4 regions of the Mameliella sp. AT18 genome follow, and region 1 is predicted to be linked to each of the others. Evidence: riboswitches for the same ligand, from Rfam matches in the RefSeq annotation. Region 1 holds a riboswitch; each other region holds the start of a gene.

Region 1 (5,216 bases):
GCGACAACACCCAGGCGATGGCCAGCGTCGCCGTGGCGTAACCCGCCTCTGCGGCCAGGTCGCGCAAGCCGTGGCTGGCGGCGATGTTGCGTTCCAGGTTGCCGCCGATGAAGCGCGGATTGACCTTGAGGAACGCCGCCGCCGCCACCCGTTCCGGCGTCGGCGGCGTATCGGACAAGAGCGCCCGCCCCACCGGCGAAAAGGCAACCAGCGCGGTGCCCAGCTCTTCGCAGGCCTGCAACAGGCCCATCTCGGGCAGGCGCGTCTGCAATGAATACTCCGATTGCACGGCGGCCACCGGATGCACGGCGGCGGCGCGGCGCAGGCTGGTGGGGGCGATCTCGGAATAGCCGAAAGAGGCGATCTTGCCCTTGCGGATCAGCGCCGCCAGCGACTCCGTCACCTCCTCGATCTCGATCCGGGGATCGCGGCGGTGGACGTAGAACAGGTCGACCCGCTCCAGCCCCAGCCGTTGCAGGCTCTTGTCCAGCTCCGCTTCAAGGTGGGCGGCGGTATTGTCGAAAATGCGCGCGCCCGTGTCCGGGTCGCGGGTGATCCCGGCCTTGGTGGCGATGCGGAACGGGGTGCCGCCCTTGCCCGCGTAGCGTTTCAGGAAGCTGCCGATGATCTCTTCGGATTTGCCCATGCCATAGACGTTCGAGGTGTCGATGTGATCGACCCCGGCGTCCAGCGCCGCATCCAGCACCGCGTGGCTCTCGTCCTCGCTCACCGCGCCGTAAAAGCCCGCAAAGGACATCGCCCCGATGCCCAGCGCCGATACCTCCGGCCCGCCCTGTCCTAGTGCCCGTCTCAGCATGTCCTGCCCCCTCTTGCCGACGGGCGCAGAGTGGCGCCCGCCTCCCGCATTGGCAAGTCCCGGCCTCAGGCCCCCAGCCAGGCCTTGTAGTCGCTGACCAGCAGGTGCAGCGGCGCCTCGTCCTCTTCGATGTCGGAAAAGCGCCCGATCGGTTCACGAAAGATGTTGTCGGTCTCGTCGTCGTTCACGGTGCTGACCTCGCCGATCAGCACGTCGCCGCCCTCGCCCCAGAAGGCGTGCCAGTCGCCGGGCCGCAGGGTCACGCTTTCGCCCGGCGCCAGTTGCAGCTTTTCGCCCGCCACATAGTCGTGCACGATCCCGTCACACATCACGGTGCCGCCGCGATCCTCGGCAAAATTGCCCTGGTCGTCAGATCCGTACAGCTCCACCACCAGTGTCGCGCCGCCCCGGTTGATGATGTCCTCGGCCTTGATGACATGGGTGTGCATCGGCGAAAGCTGGTCCTGTTTCGAGATCAGCAGCTTTTCCGCGTAGCACATCCCCCGCCCCGAGGTCAGGTCCGACAGCAGCCCGTTGCGCAGGGTGAACAGGAACAGCCCCATCTCGTCATAGCGCCCGGCGCCATAGTCGGTGATGTCCCAACCACAACGAGAGTCGATGACATGCCGCGCCGCGCCCGCCTGCGCCACGAAGGCCTCTGGCGACCATTGCGCAAAGGGCGGCAGGGTGAACCCGTGGCGACGGATCATCTCGTCCGCCTCCGTCATGATGGCGTTGATGCGTGACCGTTTCATGCCCCAGTCCTCCCGTTAGCGATAGCGGCTTTGTGACAGCTATCCGCCACCGACTCGGTTCCGTCAACCAACTACCCGAACGAGGGACCGCGCATGTCACTTTGACCATTGCCCCGCATTGGCGAACCTGTCACACACAGAACCGTGACCGGTCCCGGAAAGGCGACTTTCCGGGGGAAAGAGGGAATGCCGTGCGGCGCATCCGCGCCAATCCGGCAACTGCCCCCGCAACTGTAAGCGGAGAGCCGGGCCAAGACGCCACTGGAGCAATCCGGGAAGGCAGGCCCAGGCAACGACCCGCGAGTCAGGAGACCTGCCGGACACCCGCGGCCCAGATGGCCACGGCTCCACCGGACGTCGGGGTGAGCGTCTGGCCTGTGTCCTGTTCGGACCCCGGCCGCCTTGTCCCACGTCTCCACCGCATTGCGCCGGGGATGGCGCAGACTGGACAAGGACGATATCAGTGACTTTTTTTACCCTCGGAAAACAGGCCCTTGTTGGCGCGCTCCTGGCGTTGCCCACGGCGGCACCCGCGCATTTCCTGCTGGAATACACCACCGACGCGCTGATCGACCGTCCCGGTGACGTGCCGGTCAAGCTGGTGTTCTGGCACCCCTTCGAAAACGGCCATGTTATGGACCTGGAGCGCCCGCAGGAGTTCTATGTCATCCATCGCGGCGAAAAGACCGACCTGATGGACACGTTGCAGCCGATCACCTTTACCGGCGCCAGCAATTCCGCTGCCGCCTTCCTGGGTTCGGTCCCGGTGAAACGGTCTGGCGACTATGTGCTGGTGACGGTGCCCCAGCCCTATTTCGAGGAATCCGAGGACAAGTACATCCAGCAGTTCACCAAGTCCGTGCTGAACCGCAACACGCTGCCGACCGACTGGATGGCGCCCGTGGGCCTGCCCACCGAGATCCTGCCCCTGAACAAGCCCTACAACATCATCGCCGGGTCCACCTTCACCGGGCAGGTGCTGGCCGATGGTGAACCCGTCGCCGGCGCGGAAATCGAGATCGAGTACATGGCGGCCGAACCGGACATGGACGGATCCGCCGCCACCGCCCCCGTGGCCAGCCCGCCGCCCGGAGGGGCCGTCGTGGCGATCTCGGACGCCAACGGCTATTTCACCTTCGGCATCCCCAAGGCCGGGTACTGGGGCTTTGCCGCCCTCGGGTCCGGTCCGGCGACCGAGCATGAGGGCAAGGAGCTGAGCCAGGACGCAGTCCTCTGGATCCGCGCCTGGGAACTGGAGTAACCCAAGATGCACATCGTCGACGGAGCCCTCTCGAACCCGGTCGTCATCGGCGGCGCCGTGGCGGCGGCGGGCGGCATTGCCCTGGGTCTGCGCGCCCTGCCGCTGGACCGTATCCCGGCGGCAGGCGTGCTCTCGGCCAGTTTCTTCGTGACCTCGCTGATCCATGTGCCCGTGGGTCCGTCGTCGGTGCATCTCATCCTCAACGGTCTGGCCGGGCTGATCCTCGGCTGGGCCGCCTTCCCGGCGCTGTTCGTCGGCCTGGTGCTGCAGGCGGTCTTTTTCGGCTTTGGCGGGCTGACCGTGCTGGGCGTGAACACCGTCAACATTGCCCTTGCGGCGGTCCTCGTCGGGCTGGTCTTCCGCCCGCTGATCCTGCGCGGCGGTCCTGTCGGGGCGGCGATCTGGGGCGGCATCGGCGGGGCCTGCGCCACCGCCCTGACGACGCTCTTCGTGGCCCTCTCGCTGATGTTCTCGGGCGACGAATTCCTCGCCGTCGCGCACCTTGTCTTTGTCGCCCACCTGCCGATCATGGTCATCGAGGGCCTGTTGACCGGCTTTGCGGTCCTGCTGGCGCGCAAGGTCAAACCGGACCTTTTCCTGTCGATGAAGGAGGCCGAGGCATGATCCGGCTGGCGCTTGTCCTCTGCCTGCTGGCCCTGCCCGTCCCGGCACTGGCACACAAGGTCATCGCCGCCGTCTTCCCCTCTGGCAGCGCCATCGAGGGCGAAATCGGCTTTTCCAACGGCGACATGGCCACCGACCAGCCGGTCGAGGTCTATGGTCCCGACGGCACGCTGCTGGGTGAGACCGTGACCGACGCCGACGGGTTTTTCATCTTCGCGCCGACCGAACCCGTCGCCCATACCTTCCGCTCGGACCTCGGCGCCGGGCACCTGGCCAATGTGACCATGCCTGCCGAAGAGGTCGCCCGCATCCTTGGCGTCGCCGCGCCGGAACCTGCGGCGCCCGCCCCCACGACGGCACCCGCCGCCCCCGGCCTCGCGCTTTCGGATGCCGACCGCACCGAGATCGCCCGCATCGTCCGCGACGAGATGCGCCCCCTGCGCCGCGAGATCGCCGCCTACCGCGAAAAGAACGACCTGCAGACCATCCTAGGCGGCATGGGCTATATCCTCGGGCTGTTCGGGCTGGGTTTCTACATCGCCGCCCGGCGCCAGCTCAAATCGCAGGCCGGGGCGTGACGCATATCCTGTCGAACACCAGCGCCGCCCTGCCCGGTGACGGCCCCCGCCGCGGCCCCGGCCCCATCGCCGCGCTGGACCCGCGCGTGCGCATCCTGTCCGCCATCGCCTATGGCGTCTTCGTGGTGGCGCTGGACAACCTGGTCGCGCTGACCGCCGCGCTGGCCCTGTCCCTGACCCTGCTGGCGCTGTCGCGCCTGCCCCCGGCAAGGACGCTGAAACGTGTCGCGATGGTCGACGGGTTCATCCTCTTCATGCTGCTGCTCCTGCCCTTCACCGTGCCCGGCGACCCGATCTTCACCCTCTGGGGCTATCCTGCCTCCTGGCAGGGGTTTGCCCGCGCCATCCAGATCGGCCTGACCGCCAATGCCGTGGTCCTCGCCCTCATCACCCTCGTCGGCACGATGGAGCCGGTGACGCTGGGCCACGCGCTCTACCGCCTGAAGACCCCGGAAACCCTGGTGCACCTGATGATGTTCACTATCCGCTACGTCGAGGTGCTGCGCCAGGAATACCTGCGCCTGCGCGCCGCGATGAAGGTGCGCGGCTTTCGCCCCGGCACCAACTGGCACAGCTACCGCAGCTTCGGCTACCTGGTCGGGATGATGATGGTGCGCGCCATCGAGCGTTCCGAACGCCTGCTGGGCGCGATGAAATGCCGTGGATTCTCGGGCCGGATCGTGCTTTTGCAAGAGTTCCGCTGTACCCGTGCCGACGCGCTCTTTGCGCTGGTTCTCTTCGGCACCTTCACCCTGCTGCTGACACTGGAATTGACGCTGCGATGATCGAACTGGACGATCTGCACTTTGCCTATCCCGGCCAGCCCCCGGTGCTGAACGGCGCCTCGATGCGCCTTGGCCCCGGCGAGCGGCTGTCCCTGACCGGCCCCAACGGCGCCGGCAAGTCGACGCTTCTGCGGATGATCCTCGGGCTGCAACGGCCCACCTCTGGCACGGTCACCATCTTCGACCGGGCCCGCAGCCGCGAAAAGGACTTCCACGAGGTCCGCCGCCGCATCGGGCTGGTGTTCCAGGACCCCGACGATCAGCTGTTCTGTCCCACCGTGGCCGAGGACGTGGCCTTTGGCCCCCTGAACCTGGGCAAGAGCCGGGACGAGGCGCTGGCCGTGGTCGAACAGACCCTCATGGTGCTCGACCTGCTGCACCTGCGCGACCGTGTCA
Region 2 (8,306 bases), on a different contig from region 1:
GATTTCTCCGCCGTCAGAGGTCACGGCGGCATTGTTCGACATGTTCTGAGGTTTGAACGGTGCCACGGACAGCCCGCGCCGCCGCGCCGCACGGCACAGGCCCGCCACCAGCATGGACTTGCCCACGTTGGACCCGGTGCCCTGGATCATCACCGCGCGGCTCAAGGCGCGATCCCCAGCCGCTTGGGCAGGTCATTGCGGTTGCGCGGGTCGAAATGAAAGGTCTGCCAGCCGCGTCGGGCGGCGGAGGCCAGGTTCTGGCGGTTGTCGTCGATCAGAAGCAGGTCTTGCGGCATCAGCCCCGACCAGCGTTCGATCTGGCCGAAGAACCCCGGATCGGGCTTGGCCACGCCCATCGGGCCGGAGGCGAAGATCGCCTCAACATGTGCCGACAAGCCCATGACATCCATGATGTAATCCGCCCGTGGTGCCGGGTTGTTGGTACCGATCACGGCACGTCCGGGACTGCGTGCCAGCCAGTCGATCACCTGCGTATCGGGCCGGTCCTCGGCCCGCAACCAATGGTCCAGCAGGGTTTCGGCGCGGACATCCGTGTCCTGCGTCGCCAGCCAATCGGCCAGCGCCCGTTCCAGCGGCAGCGCGCCGCGCAACACCCGTGCCGCCTGTCCGGGCTGGTTCAGGAAGGCGCGAAAGGCGCGCGGTGACAGGCCCAGCGTCCTGTCCAGGTCTGCCACCCAACCGAAGGGGTCGCCCGGCGGTTCGGCGTTCAACACGCCGTCGAAGTCCCAGACGACAAGTTCGGCGCTCATTTGGGGTAGATCAGGGCAGTTGCGACATAGCCCGCGGGCAAAGGCACGGTCGGCGGTGTTTCCAACCCCTGCGCGACGTGATCCGGCAAGAGGTGCGTGTGCGGCCCTTCCGGAGATTCACCATCTGGCGGCGGGATCTCGGCATCGATTTCCAGCCGCAGGCAGGGCGTTTCGATTACGCGAACCGGGGCCGCGTCTCGCAGGGCGAGGCCGCTGCGCGACAGGTGATCCGGCCAGGCCGTGCCTTGGCTCCGGGCCAGCCGAGTGGCAAGCGCCTTGTCGCACCGCACGGTGAACCGCGCGGCGCGGCTGCCCAGCCCAAGATCAAAGCGCAGTCCGCCTGCGTCGCGGGGCAAAAGCGCGCGATCGTCCGGACCCAGCGCGGTCAAGGATCGGGCCGGATCGCGCAGGGCGCGGCCCAGGGGCACAGCCAGGGCGATCAGTGTCGGCGCCTCCGGGCGGTCGATCTCGAAGGCGGTGAGATAGCGCGCGGCCTCCAGCCGCAGCGCGGCATTTTCCAACCGCAGGATCAGCACGCCGTCGCCGATCTGCCCCGTGCATTCGGTTCCCGGCAGGCGCGACAGCTCGCCCGAGGCGCCCCAGATCCCCGCCACGAGGCGCGCGCCTTCCTCGCCGATGCGCCGCGCCGTTTCCGTCAACAGCGTATCCCCCTGCCAGGACAGCCGGCGCGTCTTCAGCCCCATGTTCGCGGCGCGGGCGGGCAAGGCGGCCCAGACGCCGGCGCGAAAATCGTCCGAGGCGCCGCCCCAGCAGGCGATCTCGTCCAGGCTGCGGGCGCATCCCGTGCACAGCTGCGATGCCTCGTCGATCACGCAGCGGGCGACGCAGGGGCTGGCCGGGGGCAGGCGGGTCATGCGGCTCATGGGCCTAGAACTCCACGCCTTTCTGCGCCTTCACGCCGTCGCGGAAGGGATGTTTGAGCAGCTCCATCTCGGTCACCAGGTCGGCGGCCTCGATCAACTCTGGCTTGGCGTTGCGACCTGTCAGGCAGACATGGGTCATGGCCGGTTTCTGGTGCAGCAGGAACTCGACCACCTCGTCGATGTCGATGTAATCATAGCGCAGGGCGATGTTGATCTCGTCCAACAGGACGAACTGGATCTCGGGGTCGAGGATCTGCTCCTTGGCGATCTTCCAGCCGTTCTGCGCAGCGGCAATGTCTCGCTCGCGGTCCTGGGTTTCCCAGGTAAACCCCTCACCGGACACGAAGAACCGGCATTCATCGGCAAAGCGTTCACGGAGAAAGGTCTTTTCGCCGGTGTCCCAGTTGCCCTTGATGAACTGGACCACCGCGCAGGGCATGCCATGCGCGATGCAGCGCATGATCATCCCGAACCCGGCCGAGCTCTTGCCCTTGCCCTTGCCGGTGTGGACCATGATCAGACCTTTTTCCTCGGTCTTGGTCTTCATCATCTCGTCGCGGGCGGCCTTGATGCGGCGCATCTTTTCGTTGTGGCGGGTTGTGATCTCGTCCATTGCGCGCTCCGTTGATCGATTCAGGCAGGAATTGCATCCGTGTCGCGCCCCGTCAACGTGCTTCGCGATTGACATGTCCGCCCGTCTGTCGCACCACCGCCCACACGATGGTTCCCCGGAGCACCCGGGGAGGACAACAGGGAACGCGGTGAAACCCCGCGGCTGCCCCCGCAACTGTAAGCGGTGAGCGCCCTCGCAACGTGCCACTGGCCAGACCGGCCGGGAAGGCGCGGGGGTGCCGCGACCCGCGAGCCAGGAGACCTGCCATCCCAGGTGCAACTTTAATCCCGGGCGGGGTGCCCCGGAGGAGGTCGGGAATGGATCACGATACGCAACAGGGGGCGGGCCATGCGCCGGTCGAACTGCTGGTCTGCGTCAAGTGTCGGCGCGGCGAAGAGGTGCCAGAGGGCGGTCAACGCCCGGGCCAGCGCCTGCACGATGCGCTGGCGGCGCGCGAGATGCCCGAGGGGGTCACGCTGACGCCGGTGGAATGCCTGCAGAACTGCGACTACGGCTGTTCCGTCGCCATGCGCGGCGGGGCGGAACGCTGGACCTACGTCTACGGAAACCTTCACGAAGCGTCGCATCCGGACCTGCTGACCGAGGGTGTCGCGCTCTATCATGCGGCCCGTGACGGGGTGATCCCCTGGCGCGCGCGGCCCGAACATTTCAAACGCAATTGCATCGCGCGCATCCCGCCCGAACAGGCCAAAGCGCCGGAAAAGGACAAGACATGACCGATCTCGCCAAGCTTCCCGTCACCGTCATCACCGGCTTCCTCGGCTCGGGCAAGACGACGCTGATCACCCACCTGATGCAGAACCCCGGCGGCAAGCGGCTGGCCGTGGTGGTCAATGAATTCGGCGACGTGGGTGTCGATGGCGAGATCCTCAAGGGCTGTGCCATCCCCGATTGCCCGGCGGAAAACATCATGGAACTCGCCAACGGCTGCATCTGCTGCACCGTGGCCGATGATTTCATCCCGACGATCGAGGCGCTGATGGCGCTGGACCCGCGCCCGGAGCATATCCTGATCGAGACCTCGGGCCTGGCGCTGCCGAAACCGTTGCTCAAGGCCTTTGACTGGCCCGATATTCGGTCGAAGATCACCGTAGATGGCGTGATTGCCCTGGCCGATGCCGAGGCGGTGGCCTCGGGGCGGTTCGCGCCAGACGTGGCCAAGGTGGATGCGCAGCGGCTGGCGGACGATTCGCTGGATCACGAGACGCCGCTGTCGGAGGTCTTCGAGGACCAGATTTCCTGCGCTGACATTATCCTGCTGACCAAGCCGGATCTGGCGGGTCCCGAGGGCGTGGCGAAGGCCAAGGAGATCATCGCCGCCGAGGCGCCGCGTCCGCTGCCGGTGATCGAGGTGGCCGAGGGCGCCGTCGACCCGCGCGTGATCCTGGGGCTGGAAGCGGCGGCAGAAGACGACATGGACGCCCGTCCCAGCCACCATGACGACCACGATGACCACGAGCACGACGATTTCGAATCCATTGTCGTGGACATTCCCGAGGTGTCCGCCCCCGCCGACCTGGTGGCGCGGATCGAGGACCTGGCCAAGAGCCAGAACATCCTGCGGGTCAAGGGCTATGCCAGCGTTGCCGGCAAGCCGATGCGCCTGCTGGTGCAGGCGGTGGGCGCACGGGTGCGGCACCAGTACGACCGTCCGTGGCAAGCGGACGAGGCCCGCCAGGGCCGGCTTGTCGTGATCGCCGAACATGACGACATCCACCCCGAGGCGATCCGCGCCGTGCTGGGCGTGGCCACGGAGGCGGCAGAGTAGGGCGGGGGTCTCCCCGCCGCGCCGGAGCGGTGCCATGCACGTCATCTTTCGCGAAAGCCACGGCCTCGAAGAGAGCGAGACCCCGACCGACCTGGCGCAAAGCCCGGCGGACCTGGTGGTGCTGTCCTTCTCGGATTCCGACCTCGGCGCCTTTGCCGCGGGATGGGAGCGCGGCGGCGGGCGCGAGGGGCGGATGCCCTCCCTGCGTCTGGCGAATATCGCGGCGCTGAAGCATCCGCTGTCGGTCGATACCTATGTCGAACAGACGCTTGAGGGCGCCAAGGGCATCCTGATCCGCCTGATCGGCGGCGTGCCCTATTGGTCCTACGGCATCCAGCAGATCGCTGCCCTGGCGCAGTCGAAGGGGATCGCCTTGGCGGTTTTGCCCGGTGACGGGCGGGTCGATACGCGGCTGGACGAGGTTTCGACCCTGCCGGTCTCCACCCTGCGGCGGTTGGCCCATCTCTGCGACGCGGGCGGCGCGGTGGCGGCCCAGGCGGCGCTGGCGCAGATGGCGCTGGCGGCGGGGCTTTATGCCGGGCCGGTGCGCGGCGCCAAGGGGCTGCCCCAGGTGGGCGCCTGGCTGCCGGAGCATGGGGTCTGTTGCCCGGTCCTGGCCGCTGTGCGGGATGGCGAGGGCAGAGGGGGGCCGTCTGCCCCCCGCTTGCCGGTGGCAAGCCCCCCCGAGGGTATTTTCGCCAAGAAGAAATCGCGCCCGCTGGTCTGCCTTGTCTTCTATCGCTCCTACCTCGTCTCGGCGGATATGGCGCCGATGGAGGCGCTGTGCGCGGCCTTGCGGGAACGCGGATTTGACGTGATGGGCCTGTTTGCGCCGTCCTTGAAGGCGCCGGGCGCCTCGGGTTGGCTGGCGCGGCAGGTGGCGCATCTGGCCCCCGTCGCCATCGTCAATGCCACCGCCTTTTCCGGGCGCGGGACCGAGGGGGCCTCGCCGCTGGATGCGGGCGATGTGCCCGTTTTCCAGGTTGCTCTGGCCACCTCCTCGCGTACGGCCTGGGCCGAGGCGGAGCGTGGGTTGTCGCCAGCCGACCTTGCGATGCACGTGGTGTTGCCGGAGGTTGACGGGCGGTTGTTCGCCGGGGTGGCCTCGTTCAAGGAGCCGCAGGGGCGCGACCCTGACCTGCAATTCGCCCGGATGGTTCATGCGCCCGATGCGACCCGCGTCTGCGCGGTGGCCGACAGGGTGGCGCGTTGGCACGGGTTGGCGTCGTCCCCGGCGGCGGCACGGCGCCTAGCGCTGGTGCTCTCGACCTATCCGGGGCGGGACTGGAACCTCGCCCATGCGGTTGGGCTGGATGCCATCGCCTCGGCGGAGGCAATCCTGAAGGACCTCGCGGATGCCGGGCATGGGGTCGCTCAGGGGCTGGACGCCGATGACCTGCGGGCGGCGCGCATGACATGGCCGCTGGAGGACTACCGGGCGGCTTTGGCGCGTCTTCCCAGGGTGTTGCAGGACGATCTTTTCGCCGCATGGGGCGCGCCGGAGGCGGATCCGGATTTTGCGGAGGGCGGGTTTGCCTTTCGCGTTCTGGACCGGGGGAAGGCGCTGGTGGCGCTGCAGCCGGAACGCGGCACGCCCGAGACACGCGATGACGACTACCACGACCTGTCCCGCGTGCCGCGCCATGCCTATGTTGCCTTTTACCTGTGGTTGCAGGGGCAGGCAGATGCGCTGATCCACATCGGGGCGCATGGCACGTTGGAATGGCTGCCGGGCAAGGCGGTTGCGCTGTCCGGGGCTTGCTGGCCCGAGGCGCTGACCGGCGGGCTGCCGGTGATCTATCCCTTCATCGTCAACGACCCTGGTGAGGCGGCGCAGGCAAAGCGCCGCATCGGCGCGGTGACGCTGGGCCATGTGCCGCCACCCTTGCGAGAGGCCGCGGTTCCGGAACGGCTGGCCCGGCTTGAATCCCTACTGGACGAGTTTTCCAATGCCGACGGGCTGGACCCGAAGCGGCGCGACCGGCTGATGCAGGACATCCGGGCAGAGGCGCAGGCGGTTGGTGTGGAAGGCGACCTTGGCCTCGAGATCGGCGCCAGCACCGCCGAGGCGATCACCCGGATCGACCGGTTCGTCTGCGACGTCAAGGAAAGCCAGTTCGGCGACGGGCTGCATGTCTGGGGTCGGGCGCCCGTGGCGGGCGGCGGGTTCGATGCGGCGGAATCCGCTGCGGCCGAACGGCGGGCGCTGATCGACGCGCTGGATGGCAAGCGGATCGCTTCTGGTCCGTCGGGGTCACCTTACCGGGGGCGGACCGATGTGCTGCCGACCGGGCGCAACCTGTTTACCACCGATCCACGCTCGGTTCCGACACGCAGTGCCTATGCGCAGGGCGTCAAGCTGGGCGAGGAACTGGTGCGGCGGCATCTGCAGGACGAGGGCGACTGGCCGCGCGGGCTGATCGTCGATCTCTGGGGATCGGCCACCATGCGCACGGCGGGCGAGGAATTTGCGATGGCGCTGCACCTGCTGGGCGTGCGGCCGGTCTGGGACCAGGGCAGCGAGCGGGTGAGCGGGGTCGAGATCATCCCTATTGCCGAGCTGGAGCGGCCCCGGATCGACGTCACGCTGCGGGTGTCCGGCCTGTTCCGCGATGTCTTTCCGACGCTTTCGGTGTTGTTTGGCCAGGCGGTCAAGGCGCTCTCCGAACGGGACGAGGCGCGCGACTGGAACCCCTTTGTCGGGCGGGCCGGGGCGCGGGTCTTTGGGCCGGCGCCGGGGTCCTTCGGGCTCGGGATCGGGGCGCAGATTGGGGACTATTCGGACGGGTCGCGGCAGGCCGCGGGCGAGGCCTGGCTTGCGGCCTCGGCCTGGGCCTACGACCGGGGGGAGGGCGAAAGGGATGCCGAGGGCCTGCGGGACCGGGTGCGCGCGGCAGAGGCATTTGTCCACTTGCAGGATCTGCCGGAAACCGACCTTCTGCTGGCCGAGGATTACGCCAGCCACGAGGCGGGCTTTGCCGCGGCGCAGGGTGTGACCGGGGGCAAGGCCGCGCTGTATCACATGGACAACACCGACCCCTCGCGGCCCCGCGCACGCGGTCTGACCGAAGAGATCGCCCGGGTGGTGCAGGCGCGGGCGGCGAACCCGGCCTGGCTGGCGGGGATGCAACGCCACGGGTTCCGGGGGGCGGCGGAGATCGCGGCGACGCTGGAGAACATGGCCGCCTTCGCGCAACTGGCGGACGTCGTGCCGGGGCATCTCTTTGACCTCTATTACGACGCGACGCTGGGCGACGATGCGGTGACGGCGTTCCTGCAGGACGCCAACCCCGAGGCACTGGCGGCCATGCGGGCGCGGTTTGCAGCCCTGCACGCGGCGGGACTCTGGCAAACGCGGCGCAACTCGATCCTCGCGGCGCTGGAGGCAGCGGAATGAGCGCCCCCGAGATCAAGGGCTGGTGCCCGGGTGCCTGGCGCCCGATGCGCTCTGGCGACGGGCTGGTGGTGCGGGTGCGCCCGCATCTTGCGCGACTGGACGCCGATCAGGCGCGGGGGCTGGCGGATGTGGCCGAGGCCCTTGGCAGCGGCGTGGTCGAGGTGACGTCCCGGGCCAACCTGCAACTGCGCGGGGTCACGGAGGGGGGCTTTCCGCAGGTGATCGACCGGCTGGATGCGCTGGGCCTCTTGCCCGGCGATGCCGAGAGCGAGGCGCGCCGCAACGTGATCCTCGATCCCTTTGACGATGGCCGGGCCGAACGCATGGCCGAGGCGTTGTACCTTGGGCTGGAGGCGGCGCGCTTTGCGGCTCTGCCGGGGAAGTTCGGCTTCGTGGTCGATCCGGGGCCGCTGCGCCGATTGGACGGGATCAGCGGGGACATCCGGATCGAAGCGGCGAAGGACGGGTTGATTGTCCGCGCCGATGGCTGCGCCACGGGGCGTCTTGTGACCGAAGCGCAGGCGGCGCCGCTGGCGCTGGACCTGGCGGCATGGTTCCTCGACAGCGGTGGCGTCGGGGCGGACGGGCGCGGGCGTATGGCGCGGCACGTTGCGGCGGGTGCGGATCTGCCAGACCTTCTGAGTGGTGATGCCATCCCGAATGACCCCGTCCCGGCCTCCGCGCCGGGACCTCTGGCCTCTGGATTTTGCGTGGCCGCCCCCTTTGGCCTTTTCACCGCAAAGGCCCTGCGGCACCTGGCAGGCCACGCCGGCCAACTCTGTGTGACGCCCTTCCGGATGCTCTACCTGCCCGGTGTCTCGGCACTGGACGCCCACGAGGACCTCGTCACAGA
Region 3 (8,306 bases), on a different contig from region 1:
TGTTCATACGTTCAGGACCTCGGTCGAGCCGACCGTCTGGTTGGTCTCTATGGCAGGTGCGTGTTTCGTGCCGAAACACGGGCCAAGGTCGTCGTCGGGGCGGTTATGCCTTCCCGGTTACTGCTTGACGGCCGGCTCTCGCTGCAAAAACGCCTTCAAACCCCAGATGGCGACGCCTGCAAGGACCCCCCAGAATGCGCCGCTGATCCCCAACATCGACATGCCGCTGCCAGCGATCAGGAAGGTCAGGGCAGGGGCCTCCAGCTGGTCCGCGCGGGAAAACGCGGCGGTTGTCGCGGCAACAAAGGCGGGTATCAGCGCCAGACCGGCAACGGCGGTGATGACCTCTGTCGGCGCAATGCTGGCCATCGCGGTGACACCTGTCGCGGCAAAGGCGAGCGCGACATAGCAGACACCCGAGATAATGGCCGCCCAGTAACGGCCGGACGGGTCGCGCCCGGCGTCCTCTCCGGCCATCATCGAGGCGGTGATCGCCGACATGTTGACCGGGATCGCGCCGAAAGGGGCGATGAGCAGGCTGACGATGCCGGTGCTGCGCAGCAGGAAGGGGCGGTTGACGCCATAGCCGTTCAGTTCGAGCACCGCGAAGCCCGGAATATTCTGCCCCGCCATCGTGATCAGGTAGAGCGGCAAGGCCACAGAGATTGCCGAGAGCGGGGAAAAGCTGGGCGGCACGATATCGAGCACCGGGCCCCAGGTGATCGCAGACGCGTCGGGATGTGCTGACGGGTCGACCCCCAGGAACAGCACCAGGACAAAGGCCGCCACCGCAAGCGGCATCGCGGCCAGGCGATTCCAGGCCAGGCCCACGACCCAGGCCACGACGATGGGCAGGACCAGCAGAGGCAGGTTCCCGAGCGCAAGCGCCGGCGCAAGACAGAGCTTCAGCAGGACCCCCGCCAGCAGCGCGCTTGCAATCGGCTTGGGGATTGCCGCGACGGCGCGCCCCAGGCCGGGGATGACCCCTGTCAGGACGATCAGCAGGGCGCAGATGATCAGGGCACCTACCGCCTCGCCGAACCCTCCGGCCAGCATCGCCGTTGCCGCAAGAAAGGCGGCGCCGGGTGTCGACCAGGCAACCGCGGCGGGGGTGCGCGTGACGATGGGCAGCCAGATACTGCAGATCCCCATGCCGATGGTCGCAAAGAACAGGCCGGTCGCGGCCTGGGTCTCCGAGGCGCCCATTGCCGTCAGCCCGGCCAGAACGATCGCAAAGGAGGCGGCGTAGCCGACGAAGGTGGCCAACACCCCCATGTTGAGCGCCGAAAACGAAAAATCCTTGATCATGAAAGGGTCCACTGCTGCCTGACTCGCGCTCCCTACTTGACCGAGGATGGCGCGAACCTCCAGATCAGACATCTTCGGAACGCAGGGCGGTTCACCGCGAAAATCGTCCCCGTGACAGCGACGGCGACCCTGCCGTGCGCAGGGACATGACTGCCGGCCGGTTTCCGCGACGGGGCGGCGAAGGTTCTGGACAGTGATGGTTTTCCATGTCACGAGTTGCGGCGATGGTGCTGCGTTCGGGTCAACCCCGGAGCGGCTGAAAAGGGAACACGGTGCGAGAGACCTCTCTCAATTCCGTGACTGCCCCCGCAACTGTAAGCGGTGAGCAACCCGTCAATCCACTGGATCGACTGCGATCCGGGAAGGGACGGCGCGCTTTGATCCGCGAGTCAGGAGACCTGCCATCAATTGATCGCAACCAATCGGGCGGCGGGCCCGAGGAGGACAAGATGACAGTTCCACAGTGCCCGGTCCCGTGCGCTTGCCTGTTTCCTCTGAACGAGGGCTGGGCATGGACGCATATGTATTCCTGATTTCAGCGAGTTACGTCAGCGCCACCCGGTTCCGCAAGCTGGCCGATGCTCTGGTTCAGGAAGCCCCGTGCCATGCGGTCGCCCTGCGTCTCGAAGGCGAGGGGCAGAACCTCTGGCGGGTGCTGGACGCCCTGGCCGCCGAGGGCGCCAACCGGATTCAGCTGCGGCCCATCGGCTTGCCGTTTTCACAAAGCCTGGAACGGTGGCTGCCCGGGGCGGCGGCAAGCTGGTTGCACAAGCGCGGCGAAGCGGCGCCCGAGCTGTTTTTTGCGCGCCCGGCAGAGGAAGACGCCGGCTTGGTGCGGAATGCCGCGCGGGCGCGGGTCCCGGCATCGCGCATCGCCCCTTTGCCGGACGGCGAGTTGGGCAAGGGCTGGGATGCGCCGCCGGAGTTTCGCCATCACCTGCTGGTCTGTGCCGGTCCGCGTTGCCACCTCAAGGACGCGCCTCATCTGGCCGATGTTCTCAAGGACGAACTGCGCCGGGCGGGCGTCAGCGCCGACTGCCTCGTGACGACGACCGGTTGCCTGTTTCCCTGCAACGCCGGCCCGGTGATCGTGCACTACCCCGAAGGCCATTGGTACCGGGTGACCGACGTGGCCGATGTCCGCGCGGTCGTCACCAAGGCGATCGGCGCCGGCGCACTCCCCCGACATCTTTTGATTCACAGGACCGGAGATACCCATGAACCCGTTTAAACTCAGTTTCGTCCTTGCAATGGCCGCCGGAGCTGCTGTGGCGGACCCGGTGACTGTCGAAAGCTGCGGCGCGTCCTTTACCTATGACGCGCCCCCCAGCCGGGCGATCACGCTCAACCAGCAGGCCACCGAGGTCATGCTGGCGCTTGGCCTGCAGGATCGGATAGTCGGAACCGCCTACATGGACGACGCCATCCCCGAGCAATGGCGAGCGGCCTATGACAGCGTGCCCGTGCTGGCAGAGAAATACCCCGCCGCCGAGGTCGTCCTTGCGCAAGAGCCTGACTTCCTGTTCGCGGGATTCGGGTCCGCCTTTTCCGAGGACAACCTGGGTGCCGCGCAAAAGTGGCATGACCTTGGGGTGGGCACCTACCTGGCCGATGCCTCCTGCAAGGATGCGCATCCGAAGGACGTTCCCCTGACACAGGCCCCGATCCTGCGCGACATCGAGGTGATCGGTGACATCTTTGGCGTGGCGGACCGTGCCGACGCGCTGATCGCCGAAACCCGGGCGCGCATCGACGCGGTTCAGAATGACCCGGCGGGCGGCGGTCGGACCGCGTTCATCTATGACAGCGGGACGGATACGCCCTATTCCATCGGCTGTTGCGGCGGCCCGGCGCTGCTGGCCCGTACCGCCGGCCTGCACAGCATCAGTTCCGAGGTTCAGGGCACCTGGATCGACCTTTCGTGGGAACGCGTCGTCGCCGCCGATCCCGAGGTGATCCTGCTGATCGAGGCGGATTGGTCCACCGCTGCGGACAAACGGGCCTACCTGGAAAACGATCCGGTACTGGCAGAGCTGTCGGCGGTCAGGAACGGTCGCTACGTGGTCGTGCCCTTCTCGGAGACCCTGCTTGGCATGCGCTTCGCCGATGGGGTCGAGCGTGTGAATGCGCAGCTCAAGGCATTGGACTAAGTGCCCGCCCGATTTCCGATCCTGTTGGTCGCGACCCTTGGGGGGCTGCTGTTCGTGGCCCTGGCCGGTGTCCTTTGGGGCACGGCCCAGATCTCCTGGGCCGACCGGTTTGCCATCCTGATGCGGGATGAGACCGCCCCGCGCGGACTGTCCCTGATCGTCTGGCAGTGGCGAATCCCTCGCGTCCTGGCGGTGGGGCTGATCGGGGCCGGGCTGGCCCTGGCAGGGGCGTTGATGCAGACGGCCCTGCGCAATCCGATGGCGGACCCTTACTTGATGGGGCTGTCGTCGGGCGCCTCGGCCGCTGCGGTGGCGGCGATCATCTGGCTGCCCACGGGCATGACCGACCGGCTTGGCGTGCCGCTCATCGCCTTTCTCGGGGCGGCGCTGGCTTTTGTCATGACCATTGGCCTGTCGCAGAGACGCGGCAGGATGCCCGACCCTCTGGTGGTGATCCTTGCAGGTGTCGCCGTGTCGCTGATGTTCCAGTCGCTGACGGCCTTTTTCCTCTATGTCGGTGATCCGCACGCCACCCGCAACGCGATGGGCTGGCTGATGGGGACGGCGGCGGGCACGCACTGGCATGAGGTGCCGATGCTGGGCCTGAGTCTTGTCGTGGTTGGGGCGGTCGCGCTGCGCAACGCAAACGCGCTGGACGCGACCCTGCTGGGCGAGGAACGGGCGCAGGCGCTTGGGTTTCGCATCGGCCGCATCCGGTTGTTGATCTTCGTGGCGACGGTGCTCTTGACCGGGCTGGCGGTATCGGTGGCGGGCATCGTCGGTTTCGTGGGCCTGATCGTGCCGCATATGGCGCGGCTGCTGACCGGTGCCCGGCACCGGGTGCTGCTGCCCCTGACGATGGCCCTTGGCGCGGTGGTCCTGATCGCCGTCGATCTGCTGTGCCGGGTGCTTCTGGCGCCCGAGGAACTGCCGCTTGGGGTGTTGCTGGCGCTGTTCGCGGCACCGCCCTTCATCCTTATCCTGCGGGGGATCCGTCGTGTTGCATGACCCTGTTTGCCGGGATGCTGCCCTTTGCATCCGGAACCTCAGCGTCTCTGTCGAGGGCAGGGGCGTTGTACAGGACGCATCCCTGAGCGTGCCCAAAGGGGAAATCCACGGCTTGCTGGGACCGAACGGCGCCGGCAAGACAACGCTATTACGCACGCTCTACCGGGCCACGCGGCCAGCTTCGGGGCGGATTGAGGCCTTTGGCAGGGAGATGGACTGCCATAGCCACGTGGAATGGGCGCAGGTGCTGGGCGCCCTTGTGCAAAGCGCGGGGTTGCTGGCGGGATTGACGCCCCGGGACATCGTGGAAATCGGGCTTGAGGCGAAAGGCCTGGGACGGGGCGAAATCCGGAGGCGCCTCGACGAGGCGCTGGGGATCGTCGGCTTGACCGACAAGGCGGACCAATCCGCCGAGCGGCTGTCCGGCGGAGAGCTGCAGCGCTGCTACTTTGCCCAGCTCCTGGCCTGCGATCCGCAGGTCTACGTGCTGGACGAACCGACCAATCACCTGGACCTGCACTATCAGCTGGTGCTGCTGGACGAGGTCCGGCGCCGGGGGCGGACCGTGCTGATGTGCCTGCATGACCTGACGCTTGCGATGCGCTATTGCCACAAGGTCTACCTGATGCAGTCCGGCAGGATCGTGGCCAGCGGAGCGCCTGCGACCCTGTTGAGCCGCGACATGCTCATGACCCACTACAGGGTGGATGCTCAGTTTCGCGGCACGTCGCTGGACGTCACCGGGCCGGTCTGACCCTTCGGCGGGACCAGAGGGCGGGCAAACCGCTTTGCCCGTCCACGGTATCTTGCCAGTCCGGGCCCTTGTCCGCGATCACGACAGACGCGCGACCTGCACCAGGGCAGAATGGGCGCTGCATCCCTGTCCAAGGCGGGAGGTGCCCACATCCAGCGTCAGCACATTGGGGTTGCCGTCAGGGTCGATGTTGCCGCCCGGGGCCCCGAACCATGCCCCTGTCGGCAGGGCCACGACCCCCGGATTGATGTCGCTTGATACAGACGCCCGGGCGCGGCACGCGCCGCGTGCGTTGAAGACCCGCAGCAGATCGCCCGTGGTGATCTCGCGTGCCGCGGCATCGTCCGGATGGATGACCAGTGTTTCGGGGCGGGCACCCTCGACATCGGCAAGCGCGGCTTCAAGCTGGCTGTGAAGCTTGTCCCCCGGTTGGGGCGAAACCAGGTGCAGGGGTGCCGCCGTGCTGGCGGTGCCCAGCCATTCCGTTGGCGGCAACCAGACCGGGTGACCGGGACAATCGTCGTATCCGAAACTGTCGATTGTTGCCGAGAAAATCTCGATCCGGCCAGACGGAGTGCCCAGGCGGAACGCATCGGGATCTTCGCGGAACGGGGCAAAGAACGTGCGGTTCGGTCCCTCGGCCTTGATTGGCAGCTTTATCCAGTTGCGCTCTCGCAGCGCGTCCAGATCAGGCACGTCGATACCAACATTCGCCGCCGCGTCCCGGTACTCGGCGTAGAGCGTTGCGATCCAGTCATCGGCGCTGCGGCCTTCGGTGAACTGGTGGCCCACGCCGCAGCGCTCTGCAAGCCCGCTGAATATGTCGTAATCGTCGCGCGCTTGGCCTACGGGCGGGATCAGCCGTGGCATGTGGAACAGATAGTCGTCCATATTGGTGCGGCCGATGTCCTCGCGTTCGTAGGGGGTGGTGGCGGGAAAGACGATGTCGGCGCGTTTGGCGGTCGCTGTCCACCAGGGTTCGTTCACGATGATTGTCTCGGGCCGCTGCCAGGCCTCGTGCAGGGCGTTGAGATCCTGGTGGTGATGGTAGGGATTGCCGCCCGCCCAGTAAACCAGGCGGATGTCGGGATAGGTCTTGCGTTGCCCGTTGAAATCATAGGGGCGCCCGGGATTGCGAAGCATGTCGCCGATGCGCGCCACCGGGATTGTGTCCTCGACCGGGTTCGACAGTTGCGGGAAGGTCATGCCGCGCAGCCCAAGGAGCGACTTGCCAACGCCGCCAATCGCCCCGTAGCCATAGCCCACGCCACCGCCCGGCAGGCCGATCTGGCCCAGCATTGCGGCCAGGACAACAGACATCCAGTAGGGCTGTTCGCCATGTTCGGCGCGCTGCAGCGACCATGCCACGGTGATCAGCGTCCGGGTCGAAGCCATGCGCCGCGCGAGCGCCCGGATCGTGTCGGCGCCCACGCCGCACAGGGGCGCCGCCCAGTCCGGGGTCTTGGGCACACCGTCCGTATCGCCCATCAGGTAGGGCCGGAACCGTTCGTAACCGACCGTATGGCTGGCCAGGAAGGCACGATCGACAAGCCCCTCTTCCTCGAGCACATGGGCCAACGCCAGCATCAGCGCGGTGTCCGATCCGGGCCGGACGGGCAGCCATTCGCAGCCTTCGGGCGCATCGGTGCGTTGCGGTCCTATGTTGATGCAACGCGTGCCTCTGGTCGCCAACCGATCGAACCAGCCGGCGGTCTCGTGCTCGGTGATGCCGCCCATGCTGACTTGCGAATTCTTCGGGTTGATCCCGCCGAACATCACCAGGGTCTCGGTGTTGTCGTGGATCGTCTGCCATCCGTCCTGATGCTCATAGAGCAACTGCAGGAAATTCACGCCCAGCACATGCGGCATGATGGATTGCGCACATCCGGTCGAGTAGCTGCCAAAGGAGGCGACATATCCGCCGATGCAATTCAGAAACCTGTGCACCTGGCTTTGGGCGTGGTGAAAGCGTCCGGCCGATCCCCAACCGTAGGAGCCACCGAAAATCGACTCGTTTCCGTGTTGGTGGCGGACGCGGTCGATCTCTGCTGCCGCGATGTCCAGCGCTTCATCCCAGGGGAGTTCGACAAACTCCTGCGCGCCCCGTCCACCGCGTTCCCGCGCCTCCAGCCAGCCACGCCGGATCGAGGGGCGGGCGACGCGAGTCTTGTGATGGACCGCGGCCGGGAGGCTGTCGGGGATTCGCGAGGGATGCGGATCCTGGGAGAACGGCCGGGTCGCAACGATCCGGTCACCTTCCACGTCGACCTCGAAGGCACCCCAATGGCTGGAGGTTACCTTTGTCGATGGCGCGGTTTTGTCGGCCATTTGCCTTCTCCATATTGGTGCCGGGTCCTCGACCGCCCGGAAAGTACAGACTGATACGGGCGAAGATTCCCGGCATCCTGCCACATTCACAGGGCCGCCTGTACCCGCTCCGGAATGCCTTTGGCGAGACCGGCGGGCGCAAAAGGGTCACCTATCCTCCATGACCGCCGGCAATTCGCGGCGCAGAAAGTCGGCGAGGGCGTCGACCTGAGGCGGGTTGCCCCGGCGTTCGTGCATCAGCAGGCTGATCTCGGGCAGTCCGGCGACCCAGTCCGGCAAGAGGCGGCACAACCGACCCGCCGCGACTTCCTCGGCGCAGACATAGGCGGGCAGGGCCACCACCCCCAGCCCCGCCGCGGCGGCCTCCTTCAGGCTGACCATGTCATCGCTGCGCATCCGCGCCGCGAAGGGAACAGAGGCACTGCTGCCGCCAGGCCCCTGCAGCGACCAGCTGCTGCCCCCGGGCCGCCAGCCAAGCGCCAGACCGGGCTGGCCTTCGAGGTCCGTCGGTGATGCCCCGCGTCCGAGCTGCTGCGCAAGGCCCGGGGAGCCGAACAGGTGCCAGGGGACGTCCGCGATGCGCCGTTGGATCAACCCGGAGTCCGGCAGCAACCTGACATGTCCCCGAATGGCCAGGTCGATGCCATCGCCGATCATGTCCGCAAAGTCGTTCGAGGCCTGTAGCCGCAGGACGACACGCGGGTTCTCGTCAAGGAAACGCGGCAGGATGCGGCTAAGCGCGAATTGCGCGACGCCAA
Region 4 (8,306 bases), on a different contig from region 1:
CGACACGGGTTTGACGAGACCCGTTCCCGGCGCGCCTTTCGCGCCGGGCCTCTACCCATTCACGCCTCGAACTCTCCATTGGAGAGTTTGCAGGGCAAAGCCCGGACCGGCGCTCACCCGATCCGGTAGTTCGGGCTTTCGCGGGTGATCTGCACGTCGTGCACGTGGCTTTCCTTCAGCCCCGCCCCGGTGATCTTCACGAAGGTGCAGTTGCGGCGCATCTCTTCGACCGTGGCACAGCCGGTATAGCCCATCGCAGCGCGCAACCCGCCGACCAGCTGGTGCAGCACCACGCCCGCCGGGCCCTTGTAGGGCACCTGCCCCTCGATCCCCTCGGGGACCAGCTTGTCGCTGGCGGCGTCCTTCTGGAAATAGCGGTCAGCAGAGCCGCGCGCCATCGCGCCCAGGCTGCCCATGCCGCGATAGGCCTTGAACGACCGGCCCTGGTAGAGGATCACCTCGCCCGGGCTTTCATCCGTTCCGGCGATCATGGAGCCGACCATCGCGCAGGAGGCGCCCGCCGCGATTGCCTTGGCGAAATCGCCCGAGAACTTGATGCCGCCATCGGCAATCACCGGCACGTCGCCTGCCGCCGCGGCGCATTCCATGATCGCAGTCAGCTGCGGCACGCCAACACCGGCCACCATCCGCGTCGTGCAGATCGAACCCGGCCCGATCCCCACCTTGACCGCATCCGCGCCCGCGTCGATCAGGGCGCGCGCGGCATCCGCCGTCGCGACGTTGCCCGCGATCACCTGCACCTCGTTCGACAGCAGCTTGGCACGCTCGACCGCCTCCAGCACTCCGGCGGAATGGCCATGCGCCGTGTCGACCACGATGATGTCGACCTGCGCATCCACCAGCGCCTGCGAGCGTTCATAGCCAGAATCGCCCACACCGGTCGCCGCCGCCACCCGCAGGCGGCCCAGGCCGTCCTTGCAGGCGGTGGGGTTCAACACCGCCTTTTCCGTGTCCTTCAGGGTCAGAAGCCCGGTCAGCTTGCCGTCCTTGTCGGTCACCAGCAGCTTTTCGATCCGCCGCGCCTTCATCAGGTTGATGGCTTCCTCGCGGTCCGCCGGTTCGGTCAGGATCGCCAGGTTGTCACGGGTCATCATCGCGTGGACCGGCGTGCCGTCATTCTCGGCAAAGCGCATGTCGCGGTTGGTGACGATGCCGACGACGCGATGCGACTCGTCGATCACCGGGAACCCGGTGAAGCCGTAGCGTTCGGTCAGCATCCGCGCGTCGCCCAGGGTCTGGTCCGGGCGCAGGGTGACGGGGTTGTAGACGATGCCGCTCTCGAACCGCTTGACCCGCCGCACTTCGCGCGCCTGCTCCTCGATCCCGAGGTTCTTGTGGATCACCCCGATGCCGCCGGCCTGCGCCATCGTGATCGCCATCCGGCTTTCGGTGACGGTGTCCATCGCGGAACTCAGAAGGGGAATGTTCAACGCAATCGACTTGGTCACTTGCGTCCGTGTGTCTGCCGTCGACGGCAACACGCTCGAGGCCGCGGGAACAAGCAGGACGTCATCGAAGGTCAGGGCCTCGCGAATCTCCATTGGGGCACTCCTTGGGAGGGATCGGTTGGCGCGTCCCTATCGCACGGGCAGCGGGGAAAGGAAAGAGCGCGCGGCACCGCGTCTCACCCCCCTGCCCCATGCGTACCCGGCCACCGGTCTTCCATGATCAAGTCATCCAGATCCAGACGGCGGCGCCAGCCCCGCGCTTGCAGTTCCGGCTGGGCAAAGGATTCTTCGATATGACCGACGCAAAGATAGGCGACAACCTCGACATGGTCGGGCAAGTTCAACAACGCCCGCAGGTCCTCTTGTCGAAAGATGCTGACCCAGCCGACGCCCAGTCCCTCGGCCCGCGCCGCCAGCCAGAGGTTCTGCACCGCGCAAACCGTGGAATACAGGTCCATGTCGCGGTTGTGCGTGCGCCCCAGCACCACCTTGCCCCCGCGTGTCCGGTCACAGGTCACGGCGATGTTCAGCGGCGCCTTCAGGATGCCTTCGAGTTTCAGCGCGGCATATTGGCTTCGCTTCTCGCCATCGAACATGGCCTCGGCCTCGGCATTGGCCTGTTCAAAGGCGGCGTGAACCGCGCGCCGACGGGCCGGATCGCGGATCAGGAGAAAGTTCCAGGGCTGCATGAAGCCAACCGAAGGTGCCGCGTGGGCGGCCTCCAGCACGCGGCGCAGCATCGCGGGGCAGATCGGATCGGGCAGGAATTCGTTGCGCACATCCCGGCGCGCGTTGATGACGTCATAAAGCGCCTGGCGCTCGCAGGCGGCAAACTTGCGCGCTTTTTCGGGCGCAACTGGGGAATCGGGCATTCTTCGGCTCCGCAAAATGACAATGACCGGACGCTGTCCAAGGCGCCGGTCGATGTCGTCAGGCCGGTCTTCTGGCTTGGGGTATGCCGGGGCGGACGCCTTCCCGGGGTTGTCCCCAGTGGCATCTGTCCGCTCCATCCCCCTTACAGCGGCGGGCCCGCGCCGGTCTTGCACCGGCTTCCCGATTCTCCCCTCACGGGGCACCTGACGGTCGCAGAATGCGACAGGCGGGCCGGCGGGGCAATCGCCGATCCTGTCCCCGGAACGCGAAACAGGCGCCCAAAGGGGCGCCTGCAACGATCCATGACGGTCAAGACCCGGTCACTCTGACGCCGCGTCGGCCTTTTTCTTTTCCGCCTTCTCGACCGCCTCGCCAATGGCCTGCACCGACCAGGCGAAATCCACGTCCAGCGCCGTGTCGAACACCCAGTAATCGCGCGGGACGTAGAAATTCGCGGCATAGCCCGTGCCACGTCCACCCCAGGCCGCAAGGCCGTGGCAGGTCATGCAGTTGGTCTGGATCCCCATATCGGTCGTCGTCGTGGTCCAGCCACCCGCGCCGTCCGGGATCTGCACCGTCTCGGTGATCCCGATGACCGGCGTGCCGAAACCGGCCTCCAGGTAGGGATTGAAGGCCGTCACCAGCGCGCCGACGTTCTTGCCGCCGACTAGCGGCTGGGCCGGCACCAGCATCGAATAGGCCGGCGCCATCGCGTAATGCGCCGCCTGTGTGGTCAACGTATCGGGCCGGGCCGATGCCACCGCTGCGCTGGAGGGCGTGTTGGGCCGGGCGGCGTCCGCCTCCCACCAGAAGGTCTGCCAGGTCCACTGCGTCGTCTCGCGAGAGGTGACATGCATGGCCACCAGCAGAGCGATAGAGGTCTCTCCGTCGGTCAGGTCGCTGCTGTCCCCCGTCGACTTGTTGACGAAGGCTGCATCCTCTTTTTTCAGGTCCACGGCGATAAAATCATCGACGGAATAGATGTTCCCTTCGGATGGGCTCTTGCAGTTCACGTCGACCCCGGTCGAAGTCGTCGGCCCCTCGAGGTCGAGATCGACATAGACGCATTGCTGCCAGAGCGTCTCTGGATAGCCGCCCTGCTTCATGTCAGGTGTCCAGTTGGCCAGGTCCGGCTCTCCGGGCCAGGCGGTAAAGGCGTACAGCCTGCGGGTCTGGCCATCCGCGCCGGTCCACTCGGTGATGCGATCATCGGTGATCAGCTTGTAGACCGGCTTGACGTTCACCGCCGCATCGGGAAAGCGCACCTTGTCTCCCTGTTCCAGCAGCCGGTCCAGCACCTCGGGCTTGCCCGTGCCGGTGTCCAGCAGGTATTGCGCCGAGGGCGGGCTGTAGGCCACGTTTTCCAACACGTCTGTATTAACGATGATCCCCGCGGCATTTTTCACCGGCTCGGTCCCGTCCTTCTTTTCCTGCGCGGCGTTGGCCAGGAAACCGTCCACCAGCCCGTGCTTGAACATCTGGTTCGATTCGCCCAGCCGGAACTGATCTACGGGTGACTCGCCGGTGAAGACGTCGATCACATCCGCCTTGGTCAGCCATGTTTGATAGGTCAGCCGGGCATAGGCGCCCTCCCCCTCGACTGGTTTCGTCAGTCCGGCCCAGATCCCCCAGGCGTGGGCATGGATCGCGTCACTGTTTTGCGGCTCCGCCCGGATCCAGGCGTCGATCTCGGCCTCGGGCGTCGGGAAGCGGACACCCGGCGCGGGTTCCGCAGGCATGTCGACGCCATAGTCCTGCGCCAGGGCCGTCAGCGGCAGCCCTGCCAGCGCCAGGGCCAACAACGGCCGACTCTTGTTCAACGAGTTCATTTCAGTCCCTCCAGTGCAATCAAAGATTGTATCCACATTACGCAGGGTAAGGCATTGCAACGTGTACTCAAGAGGAACTTTTCAACCTTAACGATTATTCAACCCTCGACGCGCATTGCCCCTTGTTGCGCGCGCCCCTCCGACTAGGCTGGCGCCAATCAAGGAGAACCTCATGAGTCACGGTTACGAATCCGGTCGGCTGAACCTTCCGTTCACCGGCATCTGCACCTTTGCCAGGGCCCCCTACCAGCCCGACTGGTCCAGCCTGCAGGCCGATGCGGCAATCCTTGGCGCCCCTTTCGACGCGGGCACACAATGGCGCGCAGGGGCACGGTTCGGCCCGCGCGGCGTGCGAGAAGCCTCGACCCTGTTCAGCTTTGGCCACGCGGGCGCCTATGACCACGAGGACGACGTGACCTACCTGGACGGTGTGCGGCTGGTCGACATGGGCGATGCCGACATCGTCCACACCGACACCGTGACCAGCCACGCCAATATCCGCCGCGGCGTCGAGGCCGCCCTGGCGGCGGGCGCCCTGCCCGTCACCATCGGCGGCGACCATTCGATCAATATCCCCTGCATCGAGGCCTACGAGGGACGCGCGCCCTTCCATGTCCTGCAGATCGACGCGCACCTGGATTTCGTCGATGAACGGCATGGCGTCACGCGGGGGCACGGCAATCCGATGCGGCGCGCGGCGGAAAAACCCTGGGTCACCGGGCTGACCCAGCTGGGTATCCGCAACGTCTCGTCCACTGCGCGCGAGGGCTACGAGGACGCCCGCGCCCGGGGCTCCGACATCCTGTCGGTCCGGCAAGCGCGCAAGCTGGGTCCCGAAGCCACTGCCGCCCGCCTGCCCGAAGGTGTGCCGATCTACATCACCATCGACATCGACGCCTTCTGCCCCTCGATCGCTCCGGGGACCGGCACGCCCAGCCACGGCGGCTTTCTCTACTACGAGGTGCTGGAGATCCTGCAAAACGCAGTGAAGTCCCACCCGGTCGTCGGCATCGACTTGGTCGAGGTCGCCCCGGACTACGATCCGACCGGCAGCACCTCGATCCTGGCCGCGCAGTTGCTGATGAACCTGCTGGGCTTCGTCTTTCACGCCGGGCTGCCACGACCCTAGGCTGAAATCCGCATCAAATCCGCCGCGCCCCCGCAAAGGATCGCGCAGCCCCGATCACAGGCCTTGCCGTCAACGCCTTGTCGCGCTTGTGTGGTGCAGAGCACCCGACCCAGAACAGGACCCGCCCATGACCGCCCCTCTTGCCGGATACGTCATTCTTGACCTGACACATGTCCTTGCCGGCCCTTTCTGCACGATGACCCTGGCGGACATGGGGGCACAGGTGATCAAGGTCGAAACCCCGAAAGGCGGTGACGACACCCGTGCCTTTCCACCGTTCAAGGATGGGAAATCCGCCTATTTCGCCGCCATCAACCACGGCAAGAAAAGCATCGCACTCAACCTCAAGGCCGACGAGGACAGGCTGATCTTCGAACGCCTGCTGGCCCGGGCCGACGTCATCGTCGAGAATTTCCGCCCCGGGGTTATGGAACGTCTGGGCTATGGCTGGGAAGACCTGCACGCTGCCTTTCCCCGGCTGGTCTATGGCGCTGTCTCGGGTTTCGGGCATACCGGCCCGGACGCACGGCGCCCGGCCTATGACATGGTGGTGCAGGCGCGCGGCGGCGTGATGTCGATCACCGGCGAAAAGGACCGCGACCCGGTGCGCGTGGGCGCCTCGATCGGGGACATCGTGGCGGGCATGTTCCTGTCACAGGGCATCCTTGCCGCGCTGCTGGACCGTGACCGGTCCGGCCTGGGGCGCAAGATCGACGTGGCCATGCTGGACAGCCAGCTGGCCATCCTGGAACACGCGGTGGCGCTGACCACGGTGACCGGCAAGGCGCCGGGACCCTCCGGCGCGCGGCATCCCTCGATCACGCCCTTCGAGACCTTCCATGCCTCCGACGGGCTGTTCGTGATCGCCGCCGGCAATGACCGCCTGTTCGAGAAACTCTGTATCGCGCTGGATCTGCCGATCTCGGACGATCCGCGCTTTGCCACCAACCCCGCGCGCTGCGACAACGCCCGCCTGCTGAAGCGCCTGATCGAGGCGGTGACGCTGGAAAACACCCGCGCCTACTGGATCTCTCGGCTGACCGCGGCAGGCATCCCCACGGGGCCGATCCAGGACGTCGGACAGGTGTTGAAGGACCCGCAGATCCTGGCCCGGAACATGGTGGTGGACGTGCTCGACAAGAATGGGCGTCAGGCCTACAAGGCCGCCGGAAACCCGATCAAGATGACCGACGCGCCGGACCCCAAGTCGCGCGCCCCCGCGCCCGATCTCGACGGCAACCGGGGCGAAATCCTGCGCTGGCTGGAACAGGGCTGACCCCCGACCCGCCGACATGTGCCGCACCGGGCCGCTGCCCGGCGCGCCGTGCCGTTTTCCGCACTGATCCTGACGCCTTGCGTCTTTCCCTCGCCGGTGCAGCCGCTATGGTCCGCCCAACCCGGAGGTTCGCTTCATGACCAAAGATCCGCTTGTCGTCTTCACCCCGTCCGGAAAGCGCGGCCGCTTTCCCGTCGGCACCCCCGTCCTGACCGCCGCCCGCCAGCTGGGCGTCGATCTCGATTCCGTCTGCGGCGGGCGCGGCATCTGTTCGAAATGCCAGATCACGCCGTCCTACGGCGATTTCCCGAAACACGGCGTGCATGTCGCCCAGGATGCCCTGTCCGAGTGGAACAAGGTCGAGGAACGCTATGACCAGAAACGCGGGCTGAAACCCGGGCGCCGTCTTGGCTGCCAGGCCACGGTACAGCGCGACGTGGTGATCGACGTGCCCGCCGAAAGCCAGGTGCACCGCCAGGTGGTGCGCAAGGCCGCCACCGCCCGCGTGATCGAGATGGACCCGGCCACGCGGATCTTCTACGTCGAGGTCGAAGAACCCGACATGCACGAACCCACGGGCGACCTCGAACGCCTTGCCCGAGCGCTCAAGGCGCAATGGGACATCCCCGAGATCACGGCGGAATTCTCTCTTCTGGGCCAGTTGCAGCCGATCCTGCGCAAGGGCGACTGGAAGATCACCGTGGCCCTGTACAAGTCCTCGGTCGAGGCCACGCCGCGCCTGATCGCCGCCTGGCCCGGCCTGCACGAGGCCGGGATCTACGGCCTGGCCATCGACCTCGGCTCCACCACCATCGCGGCGCATCTGACCAACCTCGACACCGGCGAGGTCGTCGCCTCCTCCGGCATCATGAACCCGCAGATCCGCTTTGGCGAAGACCTGATGAGCCGGGTGTCCTACGCGATGATGAACCCCGGCGGCGACGTCGAGATGACCCGCGCCGTGCGCGAGGCCATCGACACGCTGGCGGTGGAGATCGCCAAGGAGGCCGGGATTGCGCCCTCGCTGATCCTGGAGACCGTGTTCGTCTGCAACCCGGTGATGCATCACCTGCTGCTGGGGATCGACCCTGTCGAACTGGGACAGGCGCCCTTTGCGCTCGCCACATCCAATTCCCTAACCCTGACGGCGCGCGACCTGGACCTGACCTCGCTGCCCGCCTCGGCGCAGGTCTACGTCCTTCCCTGCATCGCGGGCCATGTCGGCGCCGATGCCGCCGCCGTCGCCCTGTCAGAGGAACCGGGCAAATCCGAAGACCTGGTCCTGGTCGTGGACGTCGGCACCAACGCCGAGATCCTGCTTGGCGACAAGACCCGCGTGCTGGCCTGTTCCTCGCCCACTGGCCCCGCCTTCGAGGGCGCGCAGATCAGTTCCGGGCAGCGTGCAGCCCCCGGTGCAATCGAGGCCATCCGCATCGACCCCGAAACCAAGGAGCCCCGTTTCCGCGTCATCGGCTGTGACAAGTGGTCGAACGAAGAGGGCTTCTGGGAGGAAACCGCCGCGACCGGCATCACCGGCATCTGCGGGTCCGGCATCATCGAGGCGGTGGCGGAACTGCGCACCGCCGGCTTGCTGGACCCCTCGGGCCTGATCGGCGGCCCGGCCCAGACTGGAACCGACCGCTGTTTCCCCGAGGGCCGAACCCACAGCTACCTGATCCACGACGCCACCGCCGAGGGCGGGCCGCGCATCGCCGTCACCCAGGGCGACA

What was found. Region 1 has a riboswitch for cobalamin ahead of PVW46_RS14410 (DUF4198 domain-containing protein). Riboswitches for the same ligand answer to the same signal wherever they lie in the genome.
Region 2: linked by a shared signal. The riboswitch ahead of PVW46_RS00645 (DUF1636 family protein) and the one ahead of PVW46_RS14410 (DUF4198 domain-containing protein) in region 1 are both predicted to bind cobalamin.
Region 3: linked by a shared signal. The riboswitch ahead of PVW46_RS04480 ((2Fe-2S) ferredoxin domain-containing protein) and the one ahead of PVW46_RS14410 (DUF4198 domain-containing protein) in region 1 are both predicted to bind cobalamin.
Region 4: linked by a shared signal. The riboswitch ahead of bluB (5,6-dimethylbenzimidazole synthase) and the one ahead of PVW46_RS14410 (DUF4198 domain-containing protein) in region 1 are both predicted to bind cobalamin.

Annotation. Positions count from the first base shown of each region.
Region 1 is NZ_JARAMO010000153.1:363-5,578, forward strand. It holds gene PVW46_RS14400 (aldo/keto reductase) at 1-817, opposite strand, end outside; gene PVW46_RS14405 (D-lyxose/D-mannose family sugar isomerase) at 883-1,572, opposite strand; cobalamin riboswitch at 1,705-1,907, shown strand; gene PVW46_RS14410 (DUF4198 domain-containing protein) at 2,036-2,833, shown strand; gene cbiM (cobalt transporter CbiM) at 2,840-3,457, shown strand; gene PVW46_RS14420 (NikL family nickel/cobalt ECF transporter subunit) at 3,454-4,035, shown strand; gene cbiQ (cobalt ECF transporter T component CbiQ) at 4,032-4,820, shown strand; partial or broken gene PVW46_RS14430 (energy-coupling factor ABC transporter ATP-binding protein) at 4,817-5,216, shown strand, end outside.
Region 2 is NZ_JARAMO010000007.1:10,246-18,551, reverse strand. It holds gene PVW46_RS00665 (cobyric acid synthase) at 1-165, opposite strand, end outside; gene PVW46_RS00660 (HAD family hydrolase) at 162-770, opposite strand; gene PVW46_RS28645 (DUF1289 domain-containing protein) at 767-1,654, opposite strand; gene cobO (cob(I)yrinic acid a,c-diamide adenosyltransferase) at 1,659-2,267, opposite strand; cobalamin riboswitch at 2,359-2,550, shown strand; gene PVW46_RS00645 (DUF1636 family protein) at 2,585-3,004, shown strand; gene cobW (cobalamin biosynthesis protein CobW) at 3,001-4,056, shown strand; gene cobN (cobaltochelatase subunit CobN) at 4,091-7,453, shown strand; gene PVW46_RS00630 (ferredoxin-like domain-containing protein) at 7,450-8,306, shown strand, end outside.
Region 3 is NZ_JARAMO010000035.1:9,643-17,948, reverse strand. It holds gene PVW46_RS04485 (benzoate/H(+) symporter BenE family transporter) at 118-1,308, opposite strand; cobalamin riboswitch at 1,517-1,728, shown strand; gene PVW46_RS04480 ((2Fe-2S) ferredoxin domain-containing protein) at 1,820-2,539, shown strand; gene PVW46_RS04475 (ABC transporter substrate-binding protein) at 2,526-3,458, shown strand; gene PVW46_RS04470 (FecCD family ABC transporter permease) at 3,459-4,466, shown strand; gene PVW46_RS04465 (ABC transporter ATP-binding protein) at 4,456-5,220, shown strand; gene PVW46_RS04460 (molybdopterin-dependent oxidoreductase) at 5,299-7,548, opposite strand; gene PVW46_RS04455 (LysR substrate-binding domain-containing protein) at 7,696-8,306, opposite strand, start outside.
Region 4 is NZ_JARAMO010000082.1:11,719-20,024, reverse strand. It holds gene guaB (IMP dehydrogenase) at 114-1,562, opposite strand; gene bluB (5,6-dimethylbenzimidazole synthase) at 1,646-2,341, opposite strand; cobalamin riboswitch at 2,386-2,564, opposite strand; gene PVW46_RS11215 (hypothetical protein) at 2,663-4,171, opposite strand; gene PVW46_RS11210 (agmatinase) at 4,344-5,300, shown strand; gene PVW46_RS11205 (CaiB/BaiF CoA transferase family protein) at 5,428-6,576, shown strand; gene PVW46_RS11200 (ASKHA domain-containing protein) at 6,713-8,306, shown strand, end outside.